Regions from separate parts of the Paenibacillus sp. FSL L8-0340 genome, predicted to be linked through region 1. Evidence: a T-box and tRNA genes for the amino acid it is inferred to sense, from the RefSeq annotation. Region 1 holds a T-box; the other holds one or more tRNA genes.
What was found. A T-box is a leader RNA that pairs with one kind of tRNA and senses whether it is charged. The one in region 1 lies ahead of tyrS (tyrosine--tRNA ligase), so its partner is inferred to be a tRNA-Tyr.
Positions count from the first base shown of each region.

Region 2: it has a tRNA-Tyr gene. The T-box ahead of tyrS (tyrosine--tRNA ligase) is inferred to sense a tRNA for this amino acid. The anticodon was not compared.

Region 1 covers NZ_CP151967.1:3,054,855-3,061,072, reverse strand. The annotation lists gene NST07_RS13650 (diguanylate cyclase) at 1-280, opposite strand, end outside; gene rpsD (30S ribosomal protein S4) at 672-1,271, shown strand; gene NST07_RS13640 (GNAT family protein) at 1,442-1,975, shown strand; gene tyrS (tyrosine--tRNA ligase) at 1,998-3,251, opposite strand; T-box leader at 3,320-3,575, opposite strand; gene NST07_RS13630 (transglycosylase domain-containing protein) at 3,713-6,218, shown strand, end outside.
Region 2 covers NZ_CP151967.1:134,878-141,095, reverse strand. The annotation lists gene NST07_RS00715 (helix-turn-helix domain-containing protein) at 1-1,067, opposite strand, end outside; gene NST07_RS00710 (NAD(P)/FAD-dependent oxidoreductase) at 1,168-2,211, opposite strand; tRNA gene NST07_RS00705 (tRNA-Lys) at 2,277-2,349, opposite strand; tRNA gene NST07_RS00700 (tRNA-Tyr) at 2,357-2,442, opposite strand; tRNA gene NST07_RS00695 (tRNA-Phe) at 2,448-2,523, opposite strand; tRNA gene NST07_RS00690 (tRNA-Asp) at 2,551-2,628, opposite strand; tRNA gene NST07_RS00685 (tRNA-Thr) at 2,645-2,720, opposite strand; tRNA gene NST07_RS00680 (tRNA-Val) at 2,760-2,835, opposite strand; tRNA gene NST07_RS00675 (tRNA-Met) at 2,844-2,920, opposite strand; tRNA gene NST07_RS00670 (tRNA-Ser) at 2,947-3,038, opposite strand; rRNA gene NST07_RS00665 (23S ribosomal RNA) at 3,120-6,047, opposite strand; tRNA gene NST07_RS00660 (tRNA-Ala) at 6,199-6,218, opposite strand, start outside.

The DNA of each region.
Region 1 (6,218 bases):
CCTCCCGGATATTGCCGGCATCTGAGTCTAAAGGTTCAATCCATTTCCCTTCAGAATCCAGCAGACCCCAGTTCCATGATTCCGCGAAGGGAGGAACAGCCAGTCCACGCCAGTCCCCGAAGCTTTCCGCAATCAAATTGGCTGCATACGGGAAATCATAGGATACAATATCCGTTTCCCTGAGCCATGCGGCGGGATCTATCATATCTCCGCTTGATTGCATAGTGTCCTGCAACAGCATACGAGTGTCTTTGCGGCCGTATGCTTCCTGAACTGACATAAGCGGATCCCCTTTGCGTCTCATATTATTAATCTTCCGATAACATCTAATTAGCTATATTTTACTCTCTTTTTTCCTGTATTGCATTATATTTTCCTGATTTCAGGGATTTTTTTTAGGACCAAAGAACTAACGACAAAGATAGACAAAATCTCCTTAAAGATGCACTTGACTTTAACTGTTGTTTTCATATAATATTTATTGTTGAACAAGACTGTAAGAAGTCTTAATTGGGCGTAACGTTGTGTCACCCTCTACGCATTTCGTTACTGCCAGGGCAGCGGCTGAACTTCCCTGGCAGTGTGAAACCATTTGACGCTTTCACGGATACGGATTGCGGCGCAAATAGGCCCTACAATGAAATTTCAAATATAAAGGAGTCTACTATAACATGGCACGTTACACCGGACCTAAATTCAAACTCAGCCGCCGTCTGGGCATTTCCCTTAGCGGTACAGGCAAAGACCTGAAACGCCCTTTCCCACCAGGACAGCATGGCGCTAACCAACGCAGAAAAGTAAGTAACTACGGAATGCAGCTTTTGGAAAAACAAAAACTGCGCCACATGTACGGCTTGGGCGAAAAGCAGTTTAAAACTCTTTTCACTAAAGCACAAAAGATCCAAGGTATCGCGGGCGAAAACTTCATGTTCCTGCTCGAAAGCCGCCTGGACAACCTGGTTTACCGTCTTGGTTTCGCTAACTCCCGTGCAGGCGCACGTCAGTTGGTATCCCACGGACACGTAACTGTTAACGGCAAAAAAGTCGACATCGCTTCTTACCGTGTAAGCGTGGGCGACGTTATCGGCCTTCGCGAAAGAAGCCGCGCTATGACTTCTATCAAAGAAGCTTTGGAAAACCGCTCCCACCTTCCAGCTTACCTGGAATATGCTGACGGATCTTTCGAAGGTAAATACATCCGTTTGCCAGAACGCGCTGAGCTGTCCCAAGACATCGATGAGAAACAAATCGTCGAGTTCTACAACCGTTAAGATTTCGCGAACAGCGAATGCAAAGCAAAGCCTCCGGAGAATTCCGGAGGCTTTTTTGTATGCTTGTTCTTGTGCCAGGCGAGATAATTCTATTTAACAAGTCTTTTCCATTCCTTCTTAATTAGCTTCTGTGGTAAATTCAGGATAACTACTGAATCGGAGGAACCTGAATGCATCTAATAAAAGATAATTTAGTCATTCGTGAAGCAACTGCCGACGATGCGCAAACATTGTGCAACTGGTGGAACGATGGAATGATCATGGCCCATGCCGGATATCCGGAAGGTCTCGGTACTACAGTCCAAGAGACTCTGGATATGCTTCAGACCGCTAACGGCTGCAACCATCGCCTGATTCTGGAAATTGATGATGTGGCCATTGGGGAAATGAACTTCAGAATATTAGCCGGGCACTGTGCAGAGATTGGCATTAAAATCTGCAACTTCAATCACCATAATCAAGGATTCGGGAGTGCGTTTCTTACAATGCTTATCAGCTACCTGTTTAAGCAGATGAAGATTCAAAAAGTCATACTGGACACCAACCTTAAGAACTACAGGGCGCAGCATGTTTATGAGAAGCTCGGCTTTCGCAAAGTTGCGGTTCATCATGACTCCTGGAGAAATCAGCTCGGGGAACTGCAATCCTCAGTTGACTACGAGTTAACTAAAGAGAATTATGAAATGGAAGTTTCGGCAGATTAGACTGAATTATGCCAAATAACCACTAATATAGGGTTAATTTGGCAAATTTCCGCTTACCTACCTGGATAATGTCGCCCTCCTGAGGCTGGATTTCTCCGTTCGGATCCTCCTGCTTCACTCCGTTCAGCTTCACTGAGCCCTGCTGGATCGAACGTTTAGCTTCGCCATTGGAGCCTGCAAAACCAAGCAGCGTTAACAGCGTGACCAGCTTGATTGTGCCGCTCAACAGCTCTTTAGCCGGTATGCAGATTGTCTTAATATCCTCCGGGAGCGCACGCTGCTGGAATACCGTAATGAAGTGCTGCTGCGCGGCCTCCGCGGCTGCTGTTCCATGGTACATTCGTACTAATGTATATGAAAGACGCATTTTGACATCCCGCGGATGGGCCGTCCCGTCGGCCAGACCCGCTTTCAAGGCAGCGAACTCCTGATTGCTGATATCTGTAGCCATTTCGTAGTATTTCAGCATCATCTCGTCCGGCACGGACATCGCCTTGCCATAGATTTCATTAGCCTCTTCATCAATGCCGATGTAATTCCCCAGACTCTTGCTCATCTTCTGCACACCGTCGATTCCTTCCAGCAGCGGCATCAGTATAACAGCTTGCGGTTCCAGGCTATATTCCTTCTGCAGTGTACGGCCCATCAGCACATTGAACTTCTGGTCCGTGCCTCCAATCTCTACGTCCGTCTTAAGAGCAACGGAATCCATCCCTTGCATCAGCGGGTAGAAAAATTCATGAATGCTGATGGCCTGTCCGCCCTGGAAGCGTTTGGAAAAATCGTCGCGTTCCATCATCCGGGCTACGGTTACTTTTGCCGCCAGTTTTACAACATCTGAGAAGGACATCGGGCTGAGCCATTCCGAGTTGCAGAAGATCTTTGTTTTCTCCGGATCAAGAATCTTGTAAATCTGCTTCTTGTAGGTCTCTGCATTACGCTGCACATCTTCTTCGCTAAGCTGCCTCCGCGTCTCGGATTTGCCCGTAGGATCACCGATACGTCCGGTAAAATCTCCGATAACCAGCTGCACCTGATGCCCTAGCTCCTGGAACTGGCGCAGCTTATGAATCACAATGGTGTGTCCCACGTGAATATCCGGCGCCGACGGATCAAGACCCAGTTTGATCTTTAGCGGAATACCCGCAGCGACGGATTTGATCACTTTTCGCTTCATTTCTTCCTCCGGCACTATTTCCACGGCACCGCGCGTGATCACTTCCATCTGACGCTCAACTTCCTGCTGTTGGTTGATTGAAAGCTCTTCCCATGTCATTCCCTTATTCCTCCCAGTTTTTCAGCACTAATCATTCCAATGAACGCAAAAAGAGCCTCTCATTCATCCCAAGGGACGAGTAAGAGGCTCGCGGTACCACCCTAATTAAAGATTTGCCGTGCCGGAGCACAAGCATTCTCTTTCACTTCATTGCCATAACGGGCTTGCACCCGGTCCAGGACTACTGAACAAGCGAAATGCGCTTGTAGTTCCTCCGGACAGCTCCAGACTGTAATTCAAAGGGGCCTGCTGCCGGTTCGCACCACCCACCGGCTCTCTGAAACACATGGCTTTCCTTCTACTGATGTCTTTCTACGCTTTTCGAATATCCAATTGAGTAAACTTATACCATAGGACCTTTTAAAAAGTCAACACCTCATGAATTCGACTTTCAGGCAGAAGCGCATTCAAATACGCCAAATTGTGCTATAATAGTTCCGTTAAAAGGAGGATTATCGTCGATGGTTGAGGAGAACAAAAAGAAGACCGTAAAACAGCATCCACCCCGAAGATCCTGGCTCCGCAGGTTTGGTTCAGTCGTTAAGTGGATGTTTATACTCGGCATACTCGGCATTCTGTTTGCTGGTGGTGCCTTGGCAGGCTACATAACTTCCATTGTGAAAGATGATCCTGTGCGCACCGAGGAATTGATTCAACAGCAAGTCAGCTTGAACGCCGTGACCGGGTTTGCCTATTTCCGGGATGGGCAACCGATCGGTCAGCTTCGAACCGAAGAAGACCGCAGGCTAATTGAATTCAACGATATTCCACAGCTTGTGATTGATGCAGTCCTCGCTATAGAGGACAATAACTTCTATGACCATAAAGGAGTGGATTTCAGCAGTACCCTTCGTGCCGTCAAGCAGAAGCTGCTCAATGAATCGGTCCAGACCGGGGGCAGTACGCTTACCCAGCAGCTCGCAAGACGTGTATTTCTGAATCTGGACCGTACGGAAGACCGCAAAGTGAAGGAAATCCTGCTCTCCCTGCGGCTTGAACGTTTTTTATCCAAACAGGAAATTATTACGGCATATCTTAATAAGGTTCCCTTTGGGAACGGCTCCAACGGTTATAATGTGTTCGGTATCAAAGCCGCATCAAAGGGAATCTTCGGCGTGGAGGACCTGGAGAAGCTGAATGTTGCGCAAGCTGCCTATTTGGCCGGTCTGCCCCAGCTTCCTTCCAAGTATTCCGCGTTTAACGGAGTGGGTGAATTTAACGAGACGGCGTTTAACAGAGCCATGGATCGCCAACAGCTCGTACTGCGGCGGATGCTGGAAGAGAATAAAATCACTTCCTCCCAGTATGATGAAGCGCGCCTCTTTGACATCAAAGGCTCTCTGGCACCGCATTCTAAGAAGGCCTATGCTACATTTCCTTACTTGATGCTGGAAACCGAACGCAAGGCGGCAGAGATCCTACTGTCGATCAACGAAGACAAGAAAGAAGCGAAAGATACCACGAGTCCGGCAGAAGACACAGTGCTTCTGGAGGAAGCCCGTCAGAAGCTAATGACCGGCGGATACCGTGTATACACTACGATTGACAAAAAAGTATACAGCGCTATGCACAGCGTCTCCGAGAACAGTGATAATTTCACAAAAGACAGCAAGGCGAGAGGCAAGGAACAGACAGCCGGGATGATGATTGAGAACAAGACCGGAGCCATCCTGGGGATGATCGAAGGCCGGGACTTCAACATTGAACAGATGAACTATGCTACGCAGATGGTCCGTCAGCCCGGCTCGACCATGAAGCCGATTGCTGCTTATCTGCCTGCACTTGATGCGGGTCTGATCCAGCCTGCCGGCATACTCGACGATGCTCCAATCATACTGAAGGATGGCTCCAAGGGATTCCACATCCCGAAGAATGCCAATAACCGTTATCAGGGTCTGGTTACCGCCCGCTATGCACTTAACAAGTCTTTGAACATTCCTGCGCTCAAGCTGTTTAATGAGAAGGTTGGCATCAAAGACTCCTGGGCCTTTTCCAAGAAGCTGGGGATTACAACCATCCAGGATGAAGACTACAGTGCAAAAACCGGTGTAATCGGCGGTCTGCGTTATGGTGTATCCGTCGAGGAACTGACCAATGCCTACTCCTCCATCGCGAACAATGGCGCTTTTACCGATGCCTACATGATCGAGAAGATCGTCGATTCGGAAGGGAAAGTCGTTTACCAGCATAAGGTCAATCCGGAGCAGGTCTACTCCAAACAGACGGCATACCTCATGACGGATATGCTGCGCACAGTCATTACCAACGGAACTGCCAGCACTGTCAGAAAGAATTATAAACACTTCAAGGACGTGCCGATTGTCGGAAAAACGGGTTCTACCCAGAATTACGGCGATGTTTGGTTTATGGGCTATTCACCTGATGTCACTCTCGGAATGTGGGTTGGCTATAAGGAGCAGATCAATACGCTCCAGGGAGATGCCCAGAAACGGCAGGCCCAGACGTTATGGACCAAGGTCATGAATGCTGTTATTAACAAGCGGCCTGAGCTGTTCGTAACGAAAGAGTTCAGTAAGCCTGACGGCATCGTCAAAAAGACGGTTTCGGCATATAGCGGCAAGCTGCCTACCTCTTTAACCGACAGATTTACTACAGACATATTCAATGCCAAGTATGTTCCGACGGAAAGTGATGACGGAATATCCAAAGCCAAATACATCACATACAAAGGCGTGAATTATATCCCGCTGGAAGGAACCCCTGAGGATTTCCTGAAGGAGAAGATCGTGGTGAAACGCGAGAAGCCGATTCAGGATCTGGTCAAGGAGCTGCTCGCTGCTTTCCCTGCAATGAAAGAGCACAAGGATTTGTCATATTATATGCCGGCTGATGCCAAAACCGATTTCCCGACCGAGGTTGATCCGCGTGTCGACGACGGTACGGCTCCTGCTGCTCCAGGCGAAGTAAGTGTGTCCTACAACAGCGGCAAAGCTGTAATCAGCTTTA
Region 2 (6,218 bases), 2.9 Mb from region 1:
AACTTTACAATTGCTGCGTCGCCAAAGCTCCGTACATCGGCTCCGGTCTCCTGTTTGATCTTGTCCAACCGGTATAGGAGCGTGTTGCGGTGGATGTATAATTTTTTCGCGGTCTCACTGACATTGCAGTCCATCTCGAAGAAGGTTTCCAGCGTCAGCAGCATTTCCTTATCCGCCAGCACTGAAGTATAGTCACCGATCTGTCCTAGCAGCTGCCTGCGCCGCTCATCAGGGATACTGTTCACCAGCCGCTCCATGTGCAGCTCCCACGGGAGATGAATATAGTCGCCAACCTGAAAAATCCGTCCCAAAACAATCGTTTCCCGCAGCAGCGCAACCGAGCCTGTCAAACCTTTTACCGGGATGATCGCCGGTGCAACCGCCAGATGGAATACACCTACCCACTCACTGGCAATCAGCTCATGCAGCCCCATACAAGTCTGTGACAGCAGCTCATCTGCACTCTCTTCCTCATCGTCCTTATCATCCCCGCCGGTCAGTAATTCCTTGCGGGCTAAAATTAACCATTCCTTCTCCTGCAGGGGGATCAGCAATATTTCGTTCTCAAAATAACTACGCAGCAGCTTCATAAGCGAACGGTAAGAGATCTGCGGATTGTGGACATTCTCACTCACCAGCAGAAAAGGAATCATCTCGCCGAACAAACGTCCCTTCAGAGTGATTTCGTCAGGAATCTCTGCATCATTCTTCTCTTGCTCGAGCTGCGAATTCAGCCAGTTGCTCAGCTGCCGGGCCTCTACTTCTCCTTCTTCCTTTAACCCTGTGGCCTTGAGCGCGACAGCAAAATTCCGTGCCGCATAATTGACCAATTGCAATTCCAGAGCCGAAAGGCCATCCATCTCTACCCAAATCGCAGTTATTCTTCCCTCGTTCTCATACAATGGTACCCAGAGATGCCCTTCATGAGTGACCGGCTGATCCAACTCTTCTTTGCCTATGCCAAAAAGAGAAGCTGAATGCTGCCTCCCGAGTTGTTTGATTCCGGTTCTTTTTCCGGTGAGCTGCTCCAATTTTTGACGCAATGCCTCACTATCCATCGTCACCATACTCCACCACTTTTGCTCTTTTCGCCTATTTTATCATAATTCACAACATTATGCGGCCTGGTCCCTCCGATTACTAAGACACAATCGACAATTTGAGGAATCATTTATTTTGTTTTACTATTTCGCTATGTTTTTGCTTAGACAGCGGCAAGCTTACCGATATCTTCTTTAACTCTTTATGCATCCAAATACCGGCTAACGCTCCCTCCCCCATTGCAACTGTAGCTTGCTCTGCATGAACAGCAACATCACCAGCCACCCATAAATGCTCTACATTGGTCATTAATGAACGCTTATCAGCTTCGATATGCTTGTTCTTATGAAGCTTCACCCCAAGCTCTGCCGCAAGTTCCGAATGTACCGCATTGTTCCCAAAGGCGATGAACCCTCGCTCTGCAAGCAAAGTATCTCCGCTCTCTAGGATTACCGCTTTAATGATTCCATCATTCTCTTCATCAATTCGAGCAACTGCTTCCTCTACGTATAAGATCCCTTGCTCATCAAGACGTTGGCGGTTTTCTGCCGATACCGGCTGGCATTCATGATTGATATAAGTCAGATCACCCGTACGCTCGCGCAAAACAAAAGCCATATCTGCCCCTGCGTCTCCTGAGCCCAGCAATAGGGTCTGCCGGTCCTGAATTTCGTAGCCATCACAATCCGGGCATACATATACCGTTTTCCCTAGTGTAGCTGCGAGCCCCGGCAGCTCAGGAAAGCGGTCCATTACACCTGTTGCAAGCAGCAATGTCTTGGAACTATAGCACTGATTCTCGGAACCGTTCAGCTGAAACAAACCATTTTGCTTCTCTGCCTTAGTAATCCTATCCGCAGCAAACTCCACACCGGCAACTTCAGCCTGTCGCCTCCCCCTTGCCCTAAGCTCTTCACCGGATATTCCCTCTGGCCAGCCCAATATATTATGATAATTGCGGCAAATGTTAGATCTTCCCCCTCCCGCGTCTATCAGAAGCACATGGTGCGTAGAGTAACGTCCCAATTGAATCGCTGCCTGCAGGCCGGCAAAACCGCCTCCAACAATAATTGCATCATATATAACGGGAATCCCCTCATTTCTGCTCAGTGTTATAAACTTATAATTAAACGGAGACAGAAATTTTAAACTCGCTGTCAGCAATTTCATTTTCATGCGGTATGACGATAACACAAAAAAGCCACCACCCGAAGGTGATGACTTTCTGATTGGGATGAGCCATGAAGGACTCGAACCTTCGACACCCTGATTAAAAGTCAGGTGCTCTACCAACTGAGCTAATGGCTCATAAAACTGGTGGAGGCTGATGGATTCGAACCACCGAACACGTACGTGAGCAGATTTACAGTCTGATGCGTTTGGCCACTTCGCTAAGCCTCCATATATGGTGGCGCGGGAGGGAATCGAACCCCCGACACAAGGATTTTCAGTCCTTTGCTCTACCGACTGAGCTACCGAGCCATAAAAAAAGCCATAAAACATAAAAAATGGCGGAACCGACGGGATTCGAACCCGCGATCTCCTGCGTGACAGGCAGGCATGTTAGGCCAACTACACCACGGTTCCGCATTTGTAGAAATAATGGTGCCGGCGAGAGGACTTGAACCCCCAACCTACTGATTACAAGTCAGTTGCTCTACCAGTTGAGCTACACCGGCACGGTGTAAAAATGTTGAAACGGTGTTGAATTGTGAAAATGGTGGAGGCTGAGGGGATCGAACCCCCGACCCTCTGCTTGTAAGGCAGATGCTCTCCCAGCTGAGCTAAGCCTCCGGGTTGTATGGTAGCGGCAGAGGGGATCGAACCCCCGACCTCACGGGTATGAACCGTACGCTCTAGCCAGCTGAGCTACGCCGCCACACTAACAATATTATGAATTTGAAATGGCGGAGAGAGAGGGATTCGAACCCTCGCACCGCTTACGCAGTCTAACCCCTTAGCAGAGGGTCCCCTTATAGCCACTTGGGTATCTCTCCAAACAAGTTGGTGCCATGTAAATTCATTCAGGAACCTTAATTCCTGAAAACTGAATCCGAAACGAATCTGCGTCTTACTTGTTGGATAAGCCCTCGACCGATTAGTATTGGTCAGCTCCATGCATTGCTGCACTTCCACCTCCAACCTATCTACCTCGTCGTCTTCAAGGGGTCTTACTAATTGGGAAATCTCATCTTGAGGGGGGCTTCACGCTTAGATGCTTTCAGCGCTTATCCCGTCCGTACGTAGCTACTCAGCCATGCTCCTGGCGGAACAACTGATGCACCAGCGGTACGTCCATCCCGGTCCTCTCGTACTAAGGACAGCTCCTCTCAAATTTCCTGCGCCCACGACAGATAGGGACCGAACTGTCTCACGACGTTCTGAACCCAGCTCGCGTACCGCTTTAATGGGCGAACAGCCCAACCCTTGGGACCTACTTCAGCCCCAGGATGCGATGAGCCGACATCGAGGTGCCAAACCTCCCCGTCGATGTGGACTCTTGGGGGAGATAAGCCTGTTATCCCCAGGGTAGCTTTTATCCGTTGAGCGATGGCCCTTCCATGCGGTACCACCGGATCACTAAGTCCGACTTTCGTCCCTGCTCGACTTGTAGGTCTCGCAGTCAAGCTCCCTTATGCCTTTGCACTCTTCGAATGATTTCCAACCATTCTGAGGGAACCTTTGAACGCCTCCGTTACTCTTTAGGAGGCGACCGCCCCAGTCAAACTGCCCGCCTGACACGGTCCCCGTACCCGATTAGGGCACTAGGTTAGAACCTAGATACGATCAGGGTGGTATCCCAACGGCGCCTCCGCAGAAGCTTGCGCTCCTGCCTCTACGGCTCCCACCTATCCTGTACAGATCGTACCCAAATTCAATATCAAGCTGCAGTAAAGCTCCATGGGGTCTTTCCGTCTTGTCGCGGGTAACCTGCATCTTCACAGGTATTAAAATTTCACCGGATCTCTCGTTGAGACAGCGCCCAAGTCGTTACGCCATTCGTGCGGGTCAGAATTTACCTGACAAGGAATTTCGCTACCTTAGGACCGTTATAGTTACGGCCGCCGTTTACTGGGGCTTCGGTTCACAGCTTCGGATTGCTCCTAACCGCTCCCCTTAACCTTCCAGCACCGGGCAGGCGTCAGCCCGTATACTTCGCCTTGCGGCTTCGCACAGACCTGTGTTTTTGCTAAACAGTCGCTTGGGCCTTTTCACTGCGGCCCCCTCGGGCTATTCACCCTACCGAGGCACCCCTTCTCCCGAAGTTACGGGGTCATTTTGCCGAGTTCCTTAACGAGAGTTCTTCCGCGCGCCTTAGAATTCTCTTCTCGCCTACCTGTGTCGGTTTGCGGTACGGGCACCTTCTCCTGACTAGAGGCTTTTCTTGGCAGTGTGAGATCATGACCTTCGCTACTGTAATTTTCGCTCCCCATCACAGCCCAGCCTTAACGGTGTGCGGATTTGCCTACACACCAGCCTCACTGCTTAGACGGACATCCATCAGTCCGCGTCACTACCCTCCTGCGTCACCCCATCGCTCATAGCGGATTACGGTGGTACAGTAATTTCAAACTGTTGTCCTTCGACTACGCCTTTCGGCCTCGCCTTAGGTCCCGACTTACCCTGAGCGGACGAGCCTTCCTCAGGAAACCTTGGGCTTTCGGCGGATCAGATTCTCACTGATCTTTTCGTTACTCATACCGGCATTCTCACTTGTATGCTGTCCAGCGCTCCTTACGGTACACCTTCAACCCACATACAACGCTCCCCTACCCCAGATGCAAAGCATCTAGCCATAGCTTCGGTGGTGTGTTTAGCCCCGTTACATTTTCGGCGCAGAGTCACTCGACCAGTGAGCTATTACGCACTCTTTCAATGGTGGCTGCTTCTAAGCCAACATCCTGGTTGTCTGTGCAACTCCACATCCTTTCCCACTTAACACACACTTGGGGACCTTAGCTGATGGTCTGGGCTGTTTCCCTTTTGACAATGGATCTTAGCACTCACTGTCTGACTCCCGGCAAGAAGTTAATGGCATTCGGAGTTTGACTGAGCTTGGTAACCCTTGCGGGCCCCGCACCCAATCAGTGCTCTACCTCCACCACTCCATTCACCGAGGCTAGCCCTAAAGCTATTTCGGGGAGAACCAGCTATCTCCGAGTTCGATTGGAATTTCTCCGCTACCCCCACCTCATCCCCGCATTTTTCAACATACGTGGGTTCGGGCCTCCAGTGCGTGTTACCGCACCTTCACCCTGGACAGGGGTAGATCACACGGTTTCGGGTCTACGTCCACATACTTAAGTCGCCCTATTCAGACTCGCTTTCGCTGCGGCTCCGGCTTCTCACCTTAACCTTGCATGTTAAACGTAACTCGCCGGTTCATTCTACAAAAGGCACGCCATCACCCCTAGATCGGGCTCTGACTTTTTGTAAGCACACGGTTTCAGGTTCTATTTCACTCCCCTTCCGGGGTGCTTTTCACCTTTCCCTCACGGTACTGTTTCACTATCGGTCGCCAGGTAGTATTTAGCCTTAGCAGATGGTCCTGCTGGATTCATACGGGGTTTCACGTGCCCCGCACTACTCGGGATCCGTCTCGGAGAGAACACAGTTTAGGTTACAGGGCTTTTACCTCTATCGCGGGCCTTTCCAGACCTCTTCGCCTACCATATTCCTTTGTAACTCCATGTGAGACGTCCCACAACCCCAAGGGGCAAGCCCCTTGGTTTAGGCTGTTCCGCGTTCGCTCGCCGCTACTGACGGAATCACTATTGTTTTCTCTTCCTCAGGGTACTTAGATGTTTCAGTTCCCCTGGTCTGCCTCTATCTCTCCTATGTATTCAGAGAGAAGTAACTGCGAATTACCACAGCTGGGTTTCCCCATTCGGACACCCCCGGATCAAAGCTTGCTTACAGCTCCCCGAGGCAGTTTCGTTGTTCGCCACGTCCTTCGTCGGCTCCTGGCGCCTAGGCATCCTCCGTGTGCTCTTATTAGCTTAACCAATGCGTTTTCCGTTAGGAAAATCGCTAGCATCGCTATAATTAAAACTTGTTTACACAAGTTTCAGCTAAAAGATGTTCTAAAACGCAAATTCGTTTCGGTATCCAGTTTTCAAGGATCAAGTTTAAAGAAGTATTGAGTTTAAATCATTTTGGTGGAGCCAAGCGGGATC